2 linked regions of the Caulobacter sp. FWC2 genome follow. The protein of the gene in region 1 interacts with the protein of each later gene in a pairwise test. Links are inferred from orthologs where the notes say so. Each region holds a gene or a part of one and is shown on either strand. Other genes may lie near its edges.

Region 1 (7,395 bases):
GCCGTGGGCGTCTCGGCCCTGGTCTGGCAGGACGGCCAGGAACGCTATTTCGGCGCCGCCGGCATGGCCGACCGCGAGGCGAGCAAGCCGATGCGCCGCGATACGCTGGTGCAGATCTTCTCGATGACCAAGCCGGTCACCGGCGTGGCGCTGATGCAGCTGTGGGAGCAGGGCAAGTTCGGCCTGGACGACCCGCTGTCGCGCTACCTGCCCGAATTCACCGACATGAAGGTGATGGACGCCCAGGGCAATGTCGTCCCGGCTAACCGACCGATCCTGATCCGCGATGTCCTGCGCCACACGGCCGGCTTCTCGTATGGCGGGCGCGGCCTTCCCGCCGACAAGGTCTATCAGACCGTCGATCCGCTGAACCTGAAGAACGATCTCGCCGAATTCAGCCGCCGCCTGGCCACCGTCCCGCTGCTCTACCAGCCGGGCGCGCAGTGGAGCTACAGCGCCGCCGTCGACGTCCAGGCCCGCCTGGTCGAGGTGTTGAGCGGCCAGCCCTACGAGGCCTACGCCAAGGCCCACATCCTCGACCCTTTGGGCATGACGCAGACCGGCTGGACTCAGCCCGAGGCCGCCTTCGCGCGGCTGGCCGCCACCTATAACAAGGGCGCCGATGGCAAGCTGGCCCGGCAGGACGACGCCGAAACCCGCAAGCTGAACTTCGACCCCAGCCGCCGCCTGACCATGGGCGGGGCGGGCCTCGTGGCCCCGATCGACGACTACGCCCGCTTCTCGCGCATGCTGCTGGGCGGCGGGACGCTGGACGGGGTGCGGATCCTCAAGCCCTCGACCGTCCGGCTGATGGGAACCGATCACCTGGACGCCCGCGTCACCGAGACCTGGTGGCTGCCCAGCAAGGGCTCGGTCGGCTTCGGCCTCGACTTCGCGGTCCGCAAGAGCCAGCCCAAGACGGCCGAGGAAAACCGCGGCGCGGTCGGCGAGTTCTTCTGGGACGGCCGGGAGACGACGCTGTTCTGGGTCGATCCGGCCAATAAGTTGACGGCCGTGTTCTTTGTCCAGACCTACCCGTTCGACGCCAGCCTGCACCGCGATTTCCGCGCGGCGGTCTATGGGCCGGGCTATCTGGGGCCCAAGGGAGACTGAAGAGCCCGTCGCGCGTCAACCTAGGGCCGGGGCTGAGCCGCCAGGTCCTGGGTCTTGGCGGCGCAGCCCCGCAGGGTTTCGCCGTCGATCCACACTTCTGCCGAATAGCCGTAGCGGCGATCGGACATGCCGTCCTTGCAATCGCCGGGCGTCAGGCGCAGGACGAGGCGTTGCTCGCCGACCGTCCCGTCCCAGACGCCCTGGTCGCCGTCGGCTCGCACGCCGGGATTGGCGGTGGCGACCTCCGGGTGGTCCGGACGGGCCAGGGTCATGCTGGCGGCCCGGATCTTGAGGCTCCAGAAGGGCTCGGTCCCGACCGCGTCGAAGTCGCCACCATAGTCCGGCCCGACCGTCACCGGCGCGTCGGCCGGCGGGGGCGCGTCCTCGTTCGAGCCCAGCGGCGCGTCGCAGGCGGTGAGGACGAAAAGGGCGGCGATCAGGACGGCGGTGCGCATGTCTCTGGCTATCCCGGCTAGGCCTGGAAAGGCTAGACTCTGCGTCGATGAATCGGAACGCTCGTCCCTCCTTCCTTGAATTCTTCGCCGGCGGCGGCATGGCCCGCCTTGGTCTGGGCGAAGGCTGGGCATGCGCCTTCGCCAACGACTTCGACGCGGTGAAGGCGGCGACCTATCGCGCCAACTTTCCGGACGCCGAAGGGCACTTCCACGAGGGCGACGTGTTCGCCCTGAGCGCCGACCTTTTGCCGACCACCGATCTGGCCTGGGCCTCCAGTCCCTGCCAGGACTTCAGTCTGGCGGGCGCGCGCGCGGGTCTGTCGGGCGGCAAGTCTTCGGCATTCTTCGGCTTCTGGACCCTGATGAAGGCCCTGTCGGCGCAGGGCCGCGCCCCGCCGGCGATCGTCATCGAGAACGTGGTCGGCCTGCTGACCTCGCACCATGGCGACGACTTCACCGCCCTGTGCGGGGTGCTCTCGGAAGAGGGCTACCGCTTCGGGGCGCTGGAGATCGACGCCGGCGCCTTCGTCCCGCAGTCGCGGCCGCGCGTCTTCGTGGTCGCCACCCGCCTGCCGACCGCAGCGCTGGAAGGCTCCAGCGCCTTCCACACCCGCGCCGTGCGCGAAGCGGCGGCGCGCCTGCCCGAGGACCTGCAGGCCCACTGGATCTGGTGGGGCGTCCCGTCGCCGCCGTCCCGCAACACCGACCTGGCCGTCGTGCTCGAGCCTGATGTCGCCGTGACCTGGAACCCGCCGGAGCGCACCGAGGCCCTGCTGGCCCTGATGGCTGACAGCCATCGTCAGGCGGTCGAGACGCGGCGCAAGGCGGGCGGCCGTTCGGTCGGCGCTGTGTTTCGCCGAATGCGCGGTGGCGAACAGCGCGCCGAGGTTCGGTTCGACGGTCTGGCGGGCTGCCTGCGTACGCCGCGGGGCGGCTCCTCTCGCCAGACACTGCTGGTCATCGAGAACGGTGAGGTCCGCTCGCGCCTGGTCAGCCCGCGCGAGGGCGCGCGCCTGATGGGGCTGCCGGACAGCTACGCCTTGCCGCGCTCGCAGACGGCGGGCTTGCAGGTGATTGGCGACGGTGTGGCGGTCCCGGTGGTCCGCTGGCTGGCCGAAAGCCTGTTGGAGCCGCTGCTCGATAGCAAAACTGCAAGCCTCGCCGCGGAATGACCCGCTGACAGTCCCCGCCTCGGGGGCTAGGGTGCGGCCCGCTTCCCGCAACCTAAGGCTCTGGGTTCTCAGATGGACGACGCTTCCTCCCTCTACGACGCCGTGCGTTTCAAGCGCGCTGGTCGCGGCAAGATCTATGACTCGATCATCGACACCATCGGCGACACGCCGCTGATCCGGCTGCCGCGCCTGTCGGCCGAGCTGAAGCCCAAGGGCGAGGTGCTGGCCAAGCTGGAGTTCTTCAACCCGATCGCTTCGGTCAAGGACCGCATCGGCGCGGCGATGATCGAGGCCCTTGAGTTCCAGGGCATACTGAAGCCTGGCGCGACGATCATCGAGCCGACCTCGGGCAATACCGGCATCGCCCTGGCCTTCGTGGCCGCCGCCAAGGGCTACAAGCTGATCCTGGTCATGCCCGAGAGCATGTCGATCGAGCGCCGCAAGATGCTGCTGCTGCTGGGCGCCAAGCTGGAATTGACCCCGGCGGAGAAGGGCATGCGCGGCGCTGTCGGCCGCGCCCAGGAACTCGTCGAGGCCACGCCCGGCGCGGTCATGCCCCAACAGTTCGAGAACGGCGCCAATCCGCTGGTCCACCGTGTGTCGACCGCCGAGGAAATCTGGAACGACACCAACGGCGCCGTCGACGCGGTGGTCTCCGGTGTCGGGACCGGCGGTACGATTACCGGCGTCGGCCAGGTGCTGAAGGCCCGCAAGCCGTCGCTGAAGATGGTCGCAGTCGAGCCGGAAGCCTCGGCCGTGCTGTCGGGCGGCGCGCCTGGTCCGCACAAGATCCAGGGCATCGGCGCTGGCTTCGTGCCGGGCATCCTGGATCGCGGCGTGATCGACGACATCGTCCAGGTCAGCAATGACGACGCCTTCGCCATGGCGCGCCGCGCGGCCAACACCGAGGGACTGCCGGTCGGCATCAGCTCGGGCGCGGCCCTGACGGCGGCCTTCGACCTGGCCCTGCGCGACGACTATGCCGGCAAGGTCATCGTGGCGATCATCCCCAGCTTCGCCGAACGCTACCTGTCCACGGCCCTGTTCGAGGGGCTCTGAGCCCCGCAGTGGGCGCGTCACTGCGCATCGGCGTCGTCGGGTGCGGCGTCGGCGGCATGGCCGCCGCGCTGGCCCTGGCGCGACGGGGCCACGCGGTGACCCTGCTGGAAGCCTTCGCCGCGCCCCGCCCCGTGGGTTCGGGCCTGCTGCTTCAGCCTACGGGCTTGGCGGCGCTGAAGGCGTTGGGTCTCGATGACGCGATCCGCGCCGCCGGGGCTCGCGTCGACCGGCTCGAGGGCAAGGACACGCGCAACCGCCGGGTCATGGACCTCGACTACGGCGACTGGCGAGCCGGCGCTCATGGGGTCGGCATCCATCGCGCGGTGCTGTTCGACACCCTGCATGATCAGCTGGCGCCGGCCGGTGTCGAGGTCGTCACCGATGCGCGCATTGTCCGGATTGAGGACCCGTCGCGACCGACCCTGCATGACCACAACGGCCGCGCCTTCGGGCCGTTTGACCTGGCCATTGTCGGCGACGGCTCGGCCTCGACCTTGCGGACCGCCGTGCGGCCCGGCGCACGCGCGCCGATCTATCCTTGGGGCGCGGTCTGGACCAACGCCAGCGACCCCGAAGGCCGCTTCGCCAACGCCCTGCGTCAGGTCTATCACCGCGCCGAGGTGATGACCGGGGTCCTTCCCGTCGGCCGAGGCGGCGCGGGCGAGACCGCTCAGGTCAGCCTGTTCTGGTCCGTGCCGGTCGCGGACATGGACGCCTTCCTGGCCGCCGACTTCGAGACCTGGCGGCGCGACCGCCTCGGGTCGCTGTGGCCCGAGGCCGCCGCCCTGCTCGACGGTCGAGCCGGCTGGGAAGGCTTTTCCCGCGCCGTCTATCGCGACGTGTCGGTTGGGCGCTGGAACCGCGAGGCCTGCGTGCTGATCGGCGACGCCGCCCACGGCACCAGCCCGCAACTGGGGCAGGGCGCCAATCTGGCCCTCGTCGACGCCGTCGAACTGGCCGCGCGCCTCGACCGCGACCACCGCCCGACCGCCGTGGCGGTCCGCGCCTGGCAGGACGACCGGCGGCGCCACACCGGGGTTTATCAACTGGTCTCCAAGGCGCTGACGCCGCTCTTCCAGGCCCATGGCGCGTTCTGGCCCGCGATCAGAGACCGGTTCTTCACGCCGATGTCGCGGTGGCCGGGCCTCAAGCAGCTCGGGGTGCTGCTGCTGACCGGGACCCTGCGGCTGGGCCGCTTTTCGCCCGAGACGCGGCCATGAGCGCCTCGGCATGACCACCGACGTCTACGATCAGGCCAAGCGCTCGGCCGTCATGGCGCGGGTAAAGAGCAAGAACACCAAGCCCGAAAAGGCCCTGCGTCGCATCCTGACGGGTCTGGGCGCCCGCTATCGCCTGCATCGCAAGGACCTGCCGGGAAATCCTGACCTTGTGATGCCGGGGCGCAAGCTGGCGATCTTCGTCCATGGCTGCTTCTGGCACGGGCATGACTGCGCGCGAGGCGCGCGGGTCCCCAAGGCCAATCGCGACTACTGGCTGGCCAAGGTGGCGCGCAACGTCGCCCGCGACGCGCGGTCGGTCGAGGCGCTGGGGGCGGCCGGCTGGCGGGTCGAGGTGGTCTGGGAGTGCGCCTTCAAGGACGAGGCGGCGCTGACCGCGCGGCTTCAGGCCCTGCTGGCCTCGACGTCGACGTCTTCGGGTGACGCGATCGCGTCCGCCAGGACCTGAGCCAGGGCGCTGAACAACTCGGCGGGGTCGATCGGCTTGGCGACGTGGGCGTTCATGCCGGCGGCGGCGCAGGCCTCCCAGTCCTTGGGCGTGGCCGAAGCCGTGACGGCGATCACCGGGATGTCGCGGTTGGGGCCATCGCGGGACCGCAGGATCTTCGTGGCTTCCCGGCCGTCCATCCCGGGCATGTAGAGGTCCATCAGCACCGCATCGAACACTTCCGAACGGAGGCGTTCGAGGGCCTCCTCGCCGGACTCCGTCAGCGTGGCGTCGACGCCGAACGGCTCCAGGACCAGTTCGATGGCCCGGCGGTTGACGACGTGATCGTCGACGACCAGCACCCGCAAGCCGGTGATCGAGCGGCTCTCGTCATCGGCGCGCGGCGTCTCGGCCGTTTCAAGCATCGCGATCAGGGTGAAGCGTGCGCCCTCACCCCCATCGCCTGGCTTGGAGGCGTTCGCGGCCGTCAGGTCGCCGCCCATCAGGCGGGCCAGTTCGCGGCTGATCGCAAGGCCCAGGCCCGAGCCGCCATACTGGCGGACGACGGTCGCGTTCAGCTGGTCGAACGGCGTGAAAAGGCGCGGCAGCGCGGCGTCGGGGATGCCGGGACCGGTGTCATGGACCGTGATCGACAGCTGGATCTGATCGCCGACGGGCTGGGCGTCGAGCAAGACGGTGACGTGGCCGCGCTCGGTGAACTTGATGGCGTTGCTGAGCAGGTTGTTCAGGACCTGCTTCAGCCGCATGGCGTCGCCGGCGGTCCAGCGCGGCAGGCTGGCCGCTCCCGTCACCCGCAGGCGCAGCCCTTTGCGGGCCGCTTCGGGGCGCCAGAAGCGCAGGGTGTCGGACAGGGCCTGGCGCAGGTTGAAGGCGCTCTTTTCCACCGACATGCGGCCGGCTTCCAGGCGCGAGAAGTCCAGCAGATCGTTCAGCAGGGTGCGCATCAACCCGCCCGCGTCGGCGATCAGCTGGGCGTGGACCTTGGAACTGGCCTCGGGGACCTCGCTGTGCAGGCGCGCGGCCCCGGCCAGGATGGCGCTGATCGGGGTGCGCAGCTCGTGACTGATCATCGCCACGAAGGCGGACTTCGCGGCCACGGCCTCCTCGGCCTCGTGGCGGCGGCGCTCGGCCTCGGCCTTGGCGTCAGCCTCGGCCTTCAGGGCCGCGTCAAGGGTTCGGCTGGCCACGGCGACCGAGGCGATCATCAAGATCGCCCCAAACCACAGCACATCCGCGAGATTGGCGCCCGGATTGGCCGCCTTGGCCACGAACGGGACGACCAGCAGATAGAGCACGTGGGGCGTGGAGGCCATCAGGGTGGCCGAGCGATTGCCGGCGTTGATCACCACCACGTTCAGCAGTGCGCCCGCCAGCAACATGCCGCCCAGGGTCGGCGCGAAACGGATGTGCGATGAAAACAGCACGATCGACAGGGCGCCGAACGCCGTCGAGGTGATGGCTGGGGCCACGAAGGCGGCCAGGCGACGCCAGGTCGCGACAGGGGCGTCCGGATCGATCATCGAGGGGCGGCGCACCCAGAGCCCGATCGCGCAGCAGAGCAGGTAGGCCAGAGCCCACAGCCAGCCCCAGGTCGTATGCAGATAGACCTGCATCACCACGGCGATGACGACCGTCGCCACCACGCGCAGATACGTGTCCGCAAGCCGCGAAGCGGTGACGCGCGCTACGTCTCCCTGCACTTCCATCGTCGACATGGACGCCCGCACCCCTGAGGGATTCCCCGATCCCCTTCACAACCAAGGCTAGGCGCGAAGGACTAAAGGGAAATAAAAAATCCCCGGCTCGTCAACGGCTTGGTCCGCGCACGGCCTTGGGCAATATTTTGCGCCAGGCGTTCGGCATGCGCGCTTCTCGGGTAATTTTTTCCTTTTTGGAGTCGAATTAAGGGC
Region 2 (6,197 bases), 1.1 Mb from region 1 along the record:
CTCGGTCGCCGTGCCCAGATAGAGGTAGCCGGCGACCTGCTCGCCTTCGGCCAGACCCAGGATCGCCGTCGCGCGCGGGTCGTAGCTGTACCAGTCGGTGATCCAGTTGGCCCCCCAGCCGAGCGCGGCGGCGGCCAGCAGCATCTGGTGGCAGACCGCCGAGGCGCTCTGGCGCTGTTCCCACTCGGGGATCTCGCCGGGCATGAAGCGCGAGATCACGGCGACGGCGACCGGCGGGCGGGTCAGCTTGCGCAGGGCGGCGTTCGCCTTGGCCGGGTTGGCCTGGCTGTCGGCCAGTTGGGTGATCTGCTCGGCGAACGTGTTCTTGGCCGCGCCTCTCAGGATCACGAACCGCCACGGGGCCAGCTTGCCATGGTCGGGCACCCGGGCGGCGATGCGCAGGAGGTCGGCCAGTTGGATGTCGTCCGGCCCCGGGGCGGCCAGGCTCATGGCCGAAGCCGAGCGGCGCTTGGCCAGGAAGGCGACGACTTCGGGCGACGCCTCGATCGGCAGCGTCTCGGCGAATTCGGGGGCGGCGGGAACGGAAGCGGCCAAGACGATGTCTCCGAAGCGTTATAAGCCCGATCAACTATGGCCGCCGAGCGGCCGCCACAAGTCGCGAGCCCTCGCATGTCCGAAAAGCCCGGCCCTCCTAAGCCTATTTGGCTGAAGCCGCACGGAAAGCCCTGGGGCGTCTCGTCCCGTCAAGTCGTGTACGACAACCCGTGGATCACCCTGACCGAGTATCAGGCCATCGCCCCGACGGGCCGGCCGGCGCTATACGGCAAGGTGGGGTTCAAGAACCAGGCGATCGGCGTCGTGCCGCTGCACGCGGACGGCACGGTGACGCTGGTCGGACAGAACCGCTTCTCGCTCGCCAACTACAGCTGGGAGCTGCCCGAGGGCGGTGCGCCGCACGGCGAGGATCCGCTGGACGGGGCCAAGCGCGAACTGGCCGAGGAGGTGGGCCTTCAGGCCGCCGACTGGCGTCAGATCCTGCGGATGGAGCTTTCCAACTCGGTGACTGACGAGATCGCCTACGGCTTCCTGGCCATGGAGCTGTCGCCCACCCAGACCGCGCCGGACGAGACCGAGGACCTAGCCGTCGCCCGCGTGCCGTTCGGCGAGGCGCTGGAGGCGGCGGTCGCCGGCCACATGCCGGACGCAATTACGGTGGCGTTACTGCTCCGGACGCACCATATGGCCGTTCGAGGGGAACTGCCGGCCGAGTTGGCGGCTCTCATCCTGGAATAGCCGGCGTTCGTCGCGTCGGGGGAGCATTTCTTATCAAGATGCTCTATGAGTACCGCCTGCTGGGCCTGTCCGGTCAGATGAAATCTGAACCGGATAAACAGGCCCAAGTTTTTAGGTCGGAGCGCATGTCGAAACCGCTCGCGGTTTCGCTTATGCGCTCGGGGAAGGGAGAGCCCGATGGCCAAGCCTCTGGAAGTCGTGACGTCGGAGACGGACACCCCCGTCTGGGTGGCGCTGCGCAACCAGGCCGAACACGCGGCCAAGGCCGAGCCGGCCCTGGCGTCGCTGCTGAACGCGGTGATCCTGAGCCACGATAATCTGGCCGACGCCCTGACCTTCCAGCTTGCCCGCAAGCTGGGCGACCAGGAGATGCGGGCGATGACGGCGCGCGAGTTCGCAGCCGACGCCTTCAAGAGCGATCCCAGCCTGGTCGAGGCCGCCGAGGCCGACCTTCGCGCCGTGTTCGAGCGCGATCCGGCCTGCAAGGGCTATGTCCAGCCGTTCCTGTTCTTCAAGGGCTTCCTGGCCCTGCAGACCCATCGCGTGTCGCACTGGCTGTGGAACGAGGGTCGCGAGACCCTGGCCTTCTATCTGCAGAGCCGCGCCAGCGAGATCTTCCAGGTCGACATCAACCCGGCCGCCAGGATCGGCAAGGGCGTGTTCATCGACCACGGCACCGGCATCGTCATCGGCGAGACCGCGGTGGTGGGCGATGACGTCTCGATGCTGCACGGCGTGACCCTGGGCGGCACCGGCGCCGAACGCGGCGACCGTCACCCCAAGATCGGCAACGGCGTCCTGTTGGGCGCGGGCGCCAAGGTGCTGGGCAACATCACGGTCGGCGACTACGCGAAGATCGCCTCGGGCTCGGTGGTGCTGCGCCCCGTGCCGGCCCACTGCACCGCGGCCGGCGTGCCCGCCCGCCTGGTCAACTGCCCCACCTGCGAGGAGCCGGCCCGGACCATGGACCACACCCTGGCTGAGACCGTCTATTCGTACGAAATCTGATTGGGCGAGATCTCTGTGCGATCCCTCCTGCGTAGCCTGAACGGCCTCGTCCTCGCCGCTGCTCTTCTGGTTGGCGCGCCCGCGCTCGCCGCCACCGCGCCGGTCGGCGGCTACACCGTCGTGAAGGCCTATCCGCACGATACCGCCGCCTTCACCGAAGGTCTGTTCTACCGCGACGGCTTCATCTTCGAGAGCACGGGCCTGAAGGGCCGGTCGTTCATTCGCAAGTGGAACCTGGAGACCGGCGTCTCCGAGCAGGAGCGCATCGTCGACAGCCGCTATTTCGGCGAGGGCATCGTCGACTGGAAGAACCGGCTCTACGAGCTGACCTGGACCGATGAGACCGGGATCATCTACGACATCGACACCTTCGAGCGGATCGGCGAGTTCAGCTATCCGGGCGAGGGCTGGGCCCTGACCCGCGACGACAAGCGGATCATGATGAGCGACGGCACCTCGTTCATCCGGTTCCTGGATCCTGAAACCCTGAAAGAGACCGGCCGCATCGAGGTCACCGACCATGGCGTGCCGGTGCGCAATCTCAACGAGCTGGAATGGGTGAAGGGCGAGCTGCTGGCCAATGTCTGGCAGACGACCCGCATCGCCCGCATCGACGTCAAGACCGGCAATGTCACGGGCTGGATCGAACTGGCGGGCCTGCTGAAGGAGGCCGGGGTCACGGGCACGCGCGACGATGTGCTGAACGGCATCGCCTATGACGCCGCCGGCGACCGCCTGTTCGTCACCGGCAAGCTGTGGCCCAAGCTGTTCGAGATTAAATTGTCGTCGCCGCAATAGCTGGCGGAACCACGTTCGAGGGCTGGCGTTTATCTCATGTCCGCCCCTCTACGCCCCCCCGACCTAGTGGGCGGACCTGGGCCCCGGCAGCGTAACGCGCCGGGGCCCACCCCTATGTGGGGTATGGTTTCTTCTCGATCAGCCCTGCTTGGCGCAGGCGACGAGGGCGGGTTTCTTCAGTGAGATTTCATCGACCTGCGACGGCCGCTTGGCTGTGACGCCGTAGATCACCCCCGTCCAGATCGCCATCAGGGCCAGGACTTGGAGCAGGGTGATGCGGTGCGGGGCGGCGGCGGGCATGGGCGCGACTATCCATCGGTTGCGCGCGCTCGGATAACGACTTATCGGTCGGGCTTCTGTGAGGTTTAATCACATGGCCCGCCGTCAGCTCCCCTCCCTGAACGCCTTGCGCGCCTTCGAGGCGTTTGGCCGCCACGGCCGAATGACCCTGGCCGCCGACGAGCTGTGCGTGACCCACGGCGCGGTCAGCCGCCAGATCCGCCAGCTGGAAGAGCATCTGGGCGTCGCCCTGACCGAAGGGCCGCGTACGCGACTGCGCATGACCGAAGCCGGGCTGAAACTGGCCCAGGCCCTGTCGCCGGCCTTCGACCAGATCGAGGCGGCCGTACCACGTCCGGTCCAGGCCGGCCCCAGGCCGCTGGTCGTCTCCTGCCTGCCGACCTTCGCCATGAAGTGGCTGATCCCGCGCCTGCCGGTCTTTCAGGCGGCGCATCCCGACATCCCGGTGCGGGTGGCTGAGTCCAATGGCCCCTTCGACTTCAAGGGGGACGGCGTCGACCTGGCCATCCGCATGCGGTTCCTGGGCGACCACCATTCCGACGACTCCGAGGTCACGCCCTTCATGGAGCACTTCCACGGCCCGGTCATGGCCCCGGAGCTGGCGCGCAAGGGCATGACCCTGGACGAGATCTGCGCCATGCCGCGCCTGTTGACCCGCACCTTCGTCGAGAGCTGGTCCGACTGGACCCGAAACCGGGATCTCGCATCGATCCCCGATCCGGTCAGCACCCAGGAGTTCGACCACTACTTCTACATGCTCGAAGGTGCGGCGGCTGGCCTGGGCGTTGCCATCGGCCCGTGGTCGTTCGTACAGCGCGATCTGGCCAGCGGACGGCTGGTCGCGCCGCTTGGCTTCACGCCCGGACGGTCCAGCATCGTGGCCCTGACGCCGCTCGATGGGGCGGGTGAGGGAGCCTTGTTGTTCCGCGACTGGCTGCTAGCGGAAGGAGCGTCCACACCTCATCCGCCGGAAGCGCTTGCGCCCCACGCCCCGGACGCTAGTTTCGCCCCGATCACGCGCTCCCGGGCGCACAGCTAGAACAAGAGGCCCCCCGTGGACGCCAACGACATCGCCAAGCTCGAAAAGCACCTGAAGCGCACCTTCGGCAACCCGCACATCGCCGTGAAGCCGCGCCCCAAGCAGAAGGACTCGGCCGAGGTCGAAGTCGCCGGTGAGTTCATCGGCGTGCTCTTCCAGGACGAAGACGAAGACGGCTCGTTCATGTTCGAAATGGCCATCCTGGCCGAAGACCTGGACTAAGCGTCTCTGATCGCCGCGCGCCTCAGGCCAGGGCTGGCTTGGGGACCGCGCGGCGGATCATCAGCGACGCCACGCCGGCGACGAGGCCCGCCGCGCCCGCGATGATGAAGGCCTCGACATACTGGCCCTGGCTGGCGCGGATCATGCCCGCGCCGATGGCCGCCGTGGCCGCGCCGATCTGGTGGCCGGCCGCGATCCAGCCGAACACGATGGGGCCGTCACGCTCGCCGAAAGCCTGGGTGGCCAGGCGCACGGTCGGCGGCACGGTAGCGATCCAGTCCAGGCCGTAGAACACTGCGAACGCCGACAGGCTGATCACCGAGAAGTCCGAGAACGGCAGGTAGATCAGCGAGAGCCCGCGCAGCACGTAGTAGACGAACAAGAGCTTGCGGCTGTCATAGCGGTCGGTCAGCCAGCCCGAAGCCGTCGTGCCGAACAGGTCGAACAGCCCCATCAGCGCGAGCAGGCCGGCGGCCTTGACCTCGGGCATGCCCCGGTCGCCGCAGAAGGCGATCATGTGGACGCCGACCAGGCCGTTGGTGGTCAGGCCGCAGATGAAGAAGCCCAGGAACAGCAGCCAGAACGTCCGCGTCTTGGCCGCCCGCCCCAGGGCCTGGAAGGCGTAGGCCAGGGCGTTGGCGCCGTTCAGCGGGGCGGGGGCCTCGTAGTCGTCCGGCGCGCCATAGGGTCTCAGGCCGACATCGGCGGGGCGCTCGGGGATCAGCAGCCAGACCAGCGGGGCCAGGACCAGGCAGACGATCGCGACGGTGATGACGACCGGCTTCCAGCCGCCGTGGTCGGCGATCAGGGCCATGCCAGGCAGGAAGATCAGCGAGCCGGTGGCCGTCGAGGCGGTCAGCAGCCCCAGCATCAGGCCGCGCCGGGCGACGAACCATCGGTTCACCACCGTCGCGCCCAGCACCATGGCCACCGCGCCGCTGCCAAAGCCCGCCAGTACGCCCCAGGTGGCGACGTACTGCCAGGACGCAGTCATGAAGGCCGAAAGCCCCGTCGAAGCCGCCATTAGCAGCAGGGCCAGGGTCACCGTCTTGCGGAGGCCGAACGACTGCATCAGCGCCGCGGCGAAGGGACCCGTGAGACCATAGAGGAAGATGCCGACGGCGGCGGCCAGCGAGATCACGCCACGGTCCCAGCCGAAGGCCTTCTCCAGCGGCAGGATCAGCACGCCCGGCGCGGCCCGGAGGCCAGCGGCCGCGAGCAAGGCCAGGAAGATCGCGCCGGCGACCACGAAGGCGTAGTTCTGCCCGAACGGGCGGCGGTTGGCCTGACGGCTGGCGGTGGTCATGCGGCGTCTCTATGTAACCGATCGGTACGGGGTTGTTCGGCTACATACGTACCGGTAAGTAACATCGTCAAGAGCCATGTCAGATCGAACGCCCGAAGAAATCCTCAAAGGACCCTATGGTCCGACCCCGCGCGCGGCCGAACGCATCTTCGACACCGCCCGCGAGCTGTTCTATCGCGAAGGCATCCGCGCGGTCGGGGTGGACGAGATCGTCACCAAGGCCGGCGTGACCAAGCCCAGCCTCTATCGCAGCTACAAGTCCAAGGACGA

The links. The genes of interacting proteins can lie anywhere in the genome.
Region 2: the proteins of cysK (region 1) and cysE interact in binary tests that used the Escherichia coli proteins (3 or more experiments, as listed by UniProt). The link is inferred for Caulobacter sp. FWC2 from one-to-one orthologs.

Annotation. Positions count from the first base shown.
Region 1 is NZ_PEBF01000001.1:56,455-63,849, forward strand. What follows is about bases 2,046-4,805. They hold cysK (cysteine synthase A), read left to right. Parts: upstream 2,046-2,812; coding sequence 2,813-3,799; downstream 3,800-4,805. Other genes in these bases: CSW62_RS00330 (DNA cytosine methyltransferase), read left to right, coding at 2,046-2,740; CSW62_RS00340 (NAD(P)/FAD-dependent oxidoreductase), read left to right, coding at 3,808-4,805. Also shown: CSW62_RS00320 (serine hydrolase), read left to right, coding at 1-1,113; CSW62_RS00325 (COG3650 family protein), read right to left, coding at 1,134-1,568; more of CSW62_RS00330, read left to right, coding at 1,616-2,045; more of CSW62_RS00340, read left to right, coding at 4,806-5,019; CSW62_RS00345 (very short patch repair endonuclease), read left to right, coding at 5,030-5,485; CSW62_RS00350 (ATP-binding protein), read right to left, coding at 5,422-7,200; CSW62_RS00355 (DUF167 domain-containing protein), read right to left, coding at 7,388-7,395.
Region 2 is NZ_PEBF01000001.1:1,113,804-1,120,000, forward strand. Bases 618-3,346 are described here. They hold cysE (serine O-acetyltransferase), read left to right. Parts: upstream 618-1,431; coding sequence 1,432-2,262; downstream 2,263-3,346. Other genes in these bases: CSW62_RS05375 (NUDIX domain-containing protein), read left to right, coding at 618-1,254; CSW62_RS05385 (glutaminyl-peptide cyclotransferase), read left to right, coding at 2,278-3,060; CSW62_RS26315 (hypothetical protein), read right to left, coding at 3,199-3,346. Outside these bases: CSW62_RS05370 (nitroreductase), read right to left, coding at 1-555; more of CSW62_RS05375, read left to right, coding at 592-617; more of CSW62_RS26315, read right to left, coding at 3,347-3,360; CSW62_RS05390 (LysR substrate-binding domain-containing protein), read left to right, coding at 3,434-4,399; CSW62_RS05395 (DUF3126 family protein), read left to right, coding at 4,415-4,621; CSW62_RS05400 (MFS transporter), read right to left, coding at 4,644-5,927; CSW62_RS05405 (TetR/AcrR family transcriptional regulator), read left to right, coding at 6,004-6,197.